One region of the Candidatus Manganitrophus noduliformans genome, then DNA from elsewhere that is predicted to be linked to it. Evidence: riboswitches for the same ligand, from Rfam matches in the RefSeq annotation. Region 1 holds a riboswitch; each other region holds the start of a gene.

What was found. A riboswitch is a leader RNA that binds a small molecule or an ion and turns the genes downstream of it on or off. The one in region 1 is predicted to bind cyclic di-GMP.
Region 2: it holds a riboswitch for cyclic di-GMP, as region 1 does, so the genes downstream of both, MNODULE_RS15530 (fibronectin type III domain-containing protein) here and MNODULE_RS11635 (fibronectin type III domain-containing protein) in region 1, are expected to answer to the same signal.
Region 3: it holds a riboswitch for cyclic di-GMP, as region 1 does, so the genes downstream of both, MNODULE_RS15525 (hypothetical protein) here and MNODULE_RS11635 (fibronectin type III domain-containing protein) in region 1, are expected to answer to the same signal.

The regions. Positions count from the first base shown of each region.
Region 1 covers NZ_VTOW01000002.1:496,329-498,569, forward strand. The annotation lists gene MNODULE_RS11635 (fibronectin type III domain-containing protein) at 1-962, opposite strand, end outside; cyclic di-GMP riboswitch class I at 1,011-1,095, opposite strand; cyclic di-GMP riboswitch class I at 1,178-1,270, opposite strand; gene MNODULE_RS11640 (NifU family protein) at 1,669-2,241, shown strand, end outside.
Region 2 covers NZ_VTOW01000003.1:206,630-208,870, reverse strand. The annotation lists gene prsK (XrtA/PEP-CTERM system histidine kinase PrsK) at 1-514, opposite strand, end outside; cyclic di-GMP riboswitch class I at 842-936, shown strand; gene MNODULE_RS15530 (fibronectin type III domain-containing protein) at 1,034-2,241, shown strand, end outside.
Region 3 covers NZ_VTOW01000003.1:203,987-206,227, reverse strand. The annotation lists gene MNODULE_RS15530 (fibronectin type III domain-containing protein) at 1-631, shown strand, start outside; cyclic di-GMP riboswitch class I at 934-1,018, shown strand; gene MNODULE_RS15525 (hypothetical protein) at 1,238-2,241, shown strand, end outside.

The DNA.
Region 1 (2,241 bases):
TAATTATTGCGGCAGCAGCTATTCGCCGTCCACGCGTTGGTCCCGTCATACGTCATACCGGTGGCCAGGGTCAGATCGGGATTCCGATTGATCAGCTTGTGCACGGCAACACTGTAGGTGGCATCTGCGGTCGCATCACTCTCCACCAGAGAGAGATTCAGCGTCGCGCTCTGAATCACCACCCCGGCCGGAAGACTGCTTAATGCAAATTTCATCAACACCGCATTGGCTGTCTGGTTTGCAGGAAAGGTGTAGGTGTTTAACGTCGTCGACGTATTGTACACCGACGTGTTGATATTGATGAACGTGTCGGCCGCCGGACTCAATCTCACCGTCGTCGGCGTGGATGTGGGCGGAGGAAGGGGCGCGGCGGTAGTGAAAGTATTGTCCAACGAGGTTGCGAGGTTTCCTGCGGCATCCCGGCTCAACACACGGTAGTGATAGAGCGTTTGAGGCTGCAGACCGGTCAAGGTTTGGCTATGAACCGTCACCAGGGTTGCCACCCGCGCGGTGGAAGAGCCATAAGCCGTGGTGGTCCCATACTGTATCTGTGTATCGGTCGGCTCGTTGGTTCCCCATGTAATCACCGCGCTGTTGCCGGTGACGCTCCCCGCGTTGATGCTGGAGATCACCGGGGCCAATGTATCGGGCGTCGTGAGCGTCTTCGTCACTTCGGCAGAGAAGCTGCTTTCATTTCCTGCGGTATCATAGGCCGTCACAGCAAAAAAATAGGTTTGGTTCGCAAGACCGGTCAGGGTATACGATGTCGTCTTGCCGACATTGATCGAAGGTCCATACGTCCGTGAGGCGGTCCCGAAATAGACGCGATATCCGGCCAGATCCGACTCGGCGTTCGCGCTCCAGGTCAGCGTGGCATCCCCGGCAAAAACGGTCATGCTAAAAAAGAGAAAAGAAAAAATGAAGACACCAAAGATCAGGCCAACCTTCTTAGCGTCACTCACGATGGACCTCCTTTTTTCCAAATAAAAAAGCCGCCAAATAGAAAATCCTTTGGCGGCTCGGCGGACATGGCCTTTCGGCTTTAGCCCCGTTGCTCTGCGTCCCCACCTTTCGATGGGTTTGCTCTGAGCAAAGGTCAGATTGAAACAGGACCGCTCATTCGATCATCCCCGCGATCACACGCAATCGCAAATAAAAAAGCCGCCAACGGGATTCCCTTGGCGGCTCGGCGGGCATGGAAGAGGAGCGTCTCTTCTTTAGCCCCGTTGCTCTGCGCCCTCTCCTTTCGGAGAGTTTGCTCTGAGCAAAGGATGAACGAATATTTCAATTGCCTTGTTATGATGTCGCAGTTTATATCATCCGACTTATTCACTGTCAATCGGACAGTGACCTTACGTGAGGAAGTGTGTATTCCAGATCACAAGAAATGTTATCTCGGAATTTCAGCGGGTTGACATTGTGCTCTCTCCGAATCATGCGCGTTCGCCGAAACGAAGCACAACTTCTCTTATTTCCTTCCACGCGCTTTTCCGTAGCGGCCATTCATTTTTCTTCGATCTTGAAGTAGGCGAGCGCGCCCGGGCGCGCTCTGATCGCCTGTTTCGTAGACGCATTTTGGGGGTGTAAAAGGGGTCCGAACTATGGTATGATCGGCCTAATAATCAATTGAGGCTTCTTAGGAACGCCAAGAAGGAGATCGATCCAAAAATGATCCAGATAACCGAGATTGCAAGGAAGAGAATCGCCGTCCTGAAGCAAGATCAAGAAACCAATCATGGGAAAAAGATCGAGGGACTCCGGCTGGTGGTCAAGTCGATGTCGCCGAGCCCCGAGTATGCCCTTGCCTTCGTCGAGCAGGGGAAGAAAGAGTTGAACGACACGGTGGTCGAAGTCGATGGAATTAAGTTATTCATGGAGTCGCGCCATGCGAACCTTCTCGAAGATGTGAAGATCGACTTCATCACCGGCCTCCAGCAGACCGGCTTTAAGGTCGATAATCCCAAGGTCATCGAATCGAAACCGGCGACGCCGGCGACACCCCCCAACTTGGAGAGCCCCCAGGCGAAAGCGGTCCAACAGGTCATCGATACCGAGATCAATCCGGGGGTGGCCGCGCACGGAGGGTATATCACCTTGGTCGATGTGAAGGAGGAGATCGCCTACATCCGGCTGGGAGGGGGCTGCCAGGGTTGCGGGATGTCCAATGTGACGCTCAAACAGGGGGTCGTCGTCGCGATCAAGAAAGCGATTCCCGAAATAAAAGATGTCGTCGATGTCACC
Region 2 (2,241 bases), on a different contig from region 1:
GCCACCGCTTATTCCCCGTGGAAGCCCGGAGGGTTCCCTCCAGATTCATCAGTATCACCACGGAAGCCAAAAGATAGAAAAGGTAAAAGGTATAACCGGACCATCCAAGACGGAGAACGGGAGATCCCCCTTCTTCCGGAAAAGCGGACACCAAGAGAGACTCCCTAAAGAAGAGTGTCATCGAAAAAGGGAGGGTCAGCGACAGGAGGATAAACCACTTCCATTTCGCCACCAGCTCCTTGTAATTCGAACGACCGAAACTGAGGCTGAACAAAAACCAGCTTCCGGGAAGCATACTGGCCGCTGTCAGCCCCCAGGCCCCCCAATCGACCCTTTCCGAGGGAAGGGGGGTTCCCATCGCCATTCCGACGAAAAGCTCTTTAAGGGCCAGGGCGATCATCCCGAAAGAAAATACCCGGTGGACAAAGGACCGCTTGTCTTCAAGGAAGATGAACAGCGCCAATCCTGCGCAAAGAAGGGCATTCAAGAATGGGATAAAGGAAGGAAATGTCATATTGACCTGTTTTTATGGAAATCAGAGTATTTTAGTAGAAACTCTGGCGCGGCACAATCCCCTCGATCGGGGGGGGGGCCCTGGGTAATCGGCTTCACATCGGAGAGACAAAAAGAGGTTTTCAGCCGTAAAATGCCGTTTTCCCGATCGAACACGATCATACGCCCCTTGAGAACTCCTTCCATAATCATTGGATAGAATCTAGCCTCAAGAGACGGCCTTTGAAAACTCCTTCCATAATCGTTGGATAGAATCCATTCTTTTCTCCATTCGTGTTTCACAGGCATGTCGCTTGCGTATACCGATACGCAACATACGACAGCAACTCGTGAAAAAGGGCAAACTATCCGAGAGGGTAGGACGCAAAGCCAAGAGACCGATGAGTAGGGGATCCACTTCCCACGGTTCGTCTGGTTGCCATGACGATGCCGGCGCATCTTTAGGCACAAGCCCATTCCGAGGAATGGGCTTTTTTATTACACAGACCAAACACTTTTTATTGATGCATGGAGGAACAGCATGCAGACCTCATTGATCAAGCGAAGCGCTCTGATGATCATCGGTATGATCCTTCTCCTGAATTGGAAAACCCCCGCGATGGCTGCGGACGCCTTCCTCTCCTGGGACGCCAACACGGAAAACGATCTCGGGGGATATAAAGTTTACTATGGAACCTCCTCCGGCAGCTACGGCGCCCCCGTGGACGTCGGCAATCAAACGTCTTTCACTGTAAACGGTTTAAGCAGCAGTCAGACCTATTATTTTGCCGTCAGCGCATACAACACCTCGGGGGCGGAAAGCGGCTACTCCAATGAAGTCAGCAAGAGCTTCGGCGACACCACCGCGCCGACCCTCTCCGCCATTGCGGCCGGCAGCATCACCAGCGCCGGAGCAACCATCAGCTGGAGCACCAACGAAGCGGCCACCTCCCAGGTGGAGTACGGCGTCACGACCTCATACGGTTCCTCCTCCGCGCTCAATTCGACCCTCGTCACCGGCCATAGCCGCGTGTTAAGCGGCTTGAACCCTTCAACGACTTACCATTATCGGGTCATCAGCAGAGACGCCGCCGGGAACACCGGCACCTCCGGGGACCGCACCTTCACCACCTCCGCCGCGCCCGACACCACCGCGCCGGCGATTTCCGGAATCGGCGCCTCGAATATCACCACCACCGCGGCCACGATCAGCTGGACGACCAATGAGAGTTCCGACACCCAGATTCAATATGGGACAACCACTTCGTACGGAAGCTCCACGACGCTCAATACCACGCTCACTACAAATCATAGCCAACAGGTGACCGGGCTTCTCCCCGCCACGCTTTATCATTATCGCGTCCGCAGCCGGGACGGCGCCGGAAATCTGGCCACCTCGGGAGATCGAACGTTCACCACCGCCGCGCCCCCCGACACCACCGCGCCGACCCTTTCCAATATTGCCGCCAGCAACATCGCATCGACCTCCGCAGTAATCACCTGGAGCACCAATGAAACGGCGACCTCCCAAGTCGAATACGGAACGACGACATCGTACGGCTCTTCCTCCGCATTGGGCGCCACGCCGGTCACCAGTCACAGCCGGACCCTCTCCGGCCTGAGCCCCGCCACCACCTACAACTACCGGGTCATCAGCCAAGATGGGGCCGGAAACATCTCGGTCTCCGGAAATAGAACCTTCACCACCTCCGCCACCCCCGATACAACGGCGCCGGTTCTCTCCGGTAT
Region 3 (2,241 bases), on a different contig from region 1:
CGGGGTCAACGCCACCCTGTCGAACAGCCACAGCCGGACCCTCTCCGGGCTCCAACCGAACACGGTCTACCATTATCGGGTCAAAAGCGCCGACGCCTTGGGCAATCTCTCCGTGTCGGCCGACCACAGCTTCACCACGAACCCCCTCGGCGATACGGTCCCTCCGGCGGACGTCGAACACTTCACCGCCGTTCCGGGGACTCAAACGGTCACATTAAGCTGGGTCAATCCGTCCGATTCCGACTTCGTCGGGGTCCGCATCGTCTACCGGACCGATCGATTCCCGAACGGCATTGAAGACGGTGAGATCCTCGGAAACTTTTCCGGGCGAATCAATGAAAGCATCACCGTCATCCATGCAGGGCTACAGGATAACGTGACCTACTACTATTCGGCCTCATCATACGATAACAACGGGAACTATCAACAGACCGCGCATGCTTCTGCAACCCCCTTCGGTTTTTCGACCGGCGGCTCGAATGCAAACGACGGCGGCTCGGGGGGCGGGGGCGGCTGCGCGATGATTTCGCCGAGCTCTGGAACCGCGTCGGGACCGGGCCATTCGGCCGACATGATCGGGCTGATTCTGGTCCTCTCGCTTGCGGCGCTTCGGAAGGGAATCAAGAAATGAACGCGGCGCCGGCGATCGACTCATTAAGTATGGATCACTTACGAAGGACCGCTACGTTGACCTTCCGATTGATCTCGATCCGCTTTTCTTATATCTTGCCGAGGATCGATCGAGAATGTTGAACGACAGGAAGATATTGATTAAGTCGAAACGGTATAGATTAAATGGAGGGTGATTATAGTTGACGGGAAAAAAGGAATATAGTATTTTATATCGTTATTAACACCACATAAGTCGAAGCGTCAGAGTGGGTTGCGCTGAAGAATCTCACGCCGATGGCGTAACTCAAGTTACATTTCGACCTTTGCTCAGAGCAAACCCATCGAAAGGTGGGGACGCAGAGTAACGGGGCTAAAGCTGAAAGGCCATGCCCGCCGAGCCGCCAAAGGATTCCCTTGGCGGCTTTTTTTATTGTATTGACGGAGAAATAAAATAATTGACGCAAAAATCGTCCCTTCAAATACAACGCATTTATTGCAGATGGCCCGGCATTAACTTGATCTCCGGATATTTGATGATAGACAATCGACACAATAAAGACCTGAAAGAAGATATGCTTAAATCAAATATCCAATTATCAATCAAAGAGTGACAGGGAGGATAACCATGTCATTAAAGAAAATCGTCAGCATTCTTTTTTTCATCGCCTCTACAGTGCCATTTCACCTCTCCGCCTTGGCACAACCGGTCATTACGGGTGTTTCTGGCTCCCTCAGCCACGGCACCGCTGTTACTATCAGTGGTCTCGGTTTCGGCAGCAAAACGGCGGGTCCCCCAATAATTTGGGACGATTTTGAAAAGGGAATCCAAGGCGGTGCTATCAAGGGGAACCTCCCTGTTATAGGGCCGGCATGGGACGACTATTTCAACGGCACCATCGGACCTAAATACTCCAATGTGGGAGTCCGACCGAACTCGACGGTGTCAAGTTTCCACGACTTCCTAAATGGAGGAAGCAATATCTCGCTTGAGTATTCCGGCCAACATAGCTCGGTTTATTTCACCTTCTGGTGGAAAATGCAAAAACAAAGCACAAGTTGGTCGAGAAATATAAAGCCCTGGCTCGAATATGGTAGTGATGGTTTGCTCCCAATGACCTATGCCGGTCTTGGAATGGGCGGCACTGCCGATAGTAAATTACGAAGCAGTGTCCAGGATAATCCGACGATCAATATACCGACCCTTTGGGGAAGCACACGCATCGAGGACATTGAAAACGAATGGGTACGATTTGAAGTCTATCTTGTTCAAAGCACGCCGAACGTGCCGGATGGAAAGTATAAAATGTGGGTACACCGGCCCTCTTCCCCTGTCCCTTCTATTCTGCTCGACTTAAATGGCGATGCATATATCACCCGAACAACAACTAAAACTTGGCGTCAGTGGCATTTTGGGTCCTACTTCGCCAAGGACAATCCCACTGACGCCCGAGCTCTCGTTTATATTGACGACCTTTATTTCGACACAACGCAAGCCAGGGTTGAGATCGGAAACGCGCCGATCTGGACCGCCGTCACCCATCGAGAGATTCAAGTTCCGACATCTTGGGCCGATACGTCGGTCCAGGTCACCTTAAACAAAGGATCTTTCGGCAGCTTGAATGACACATA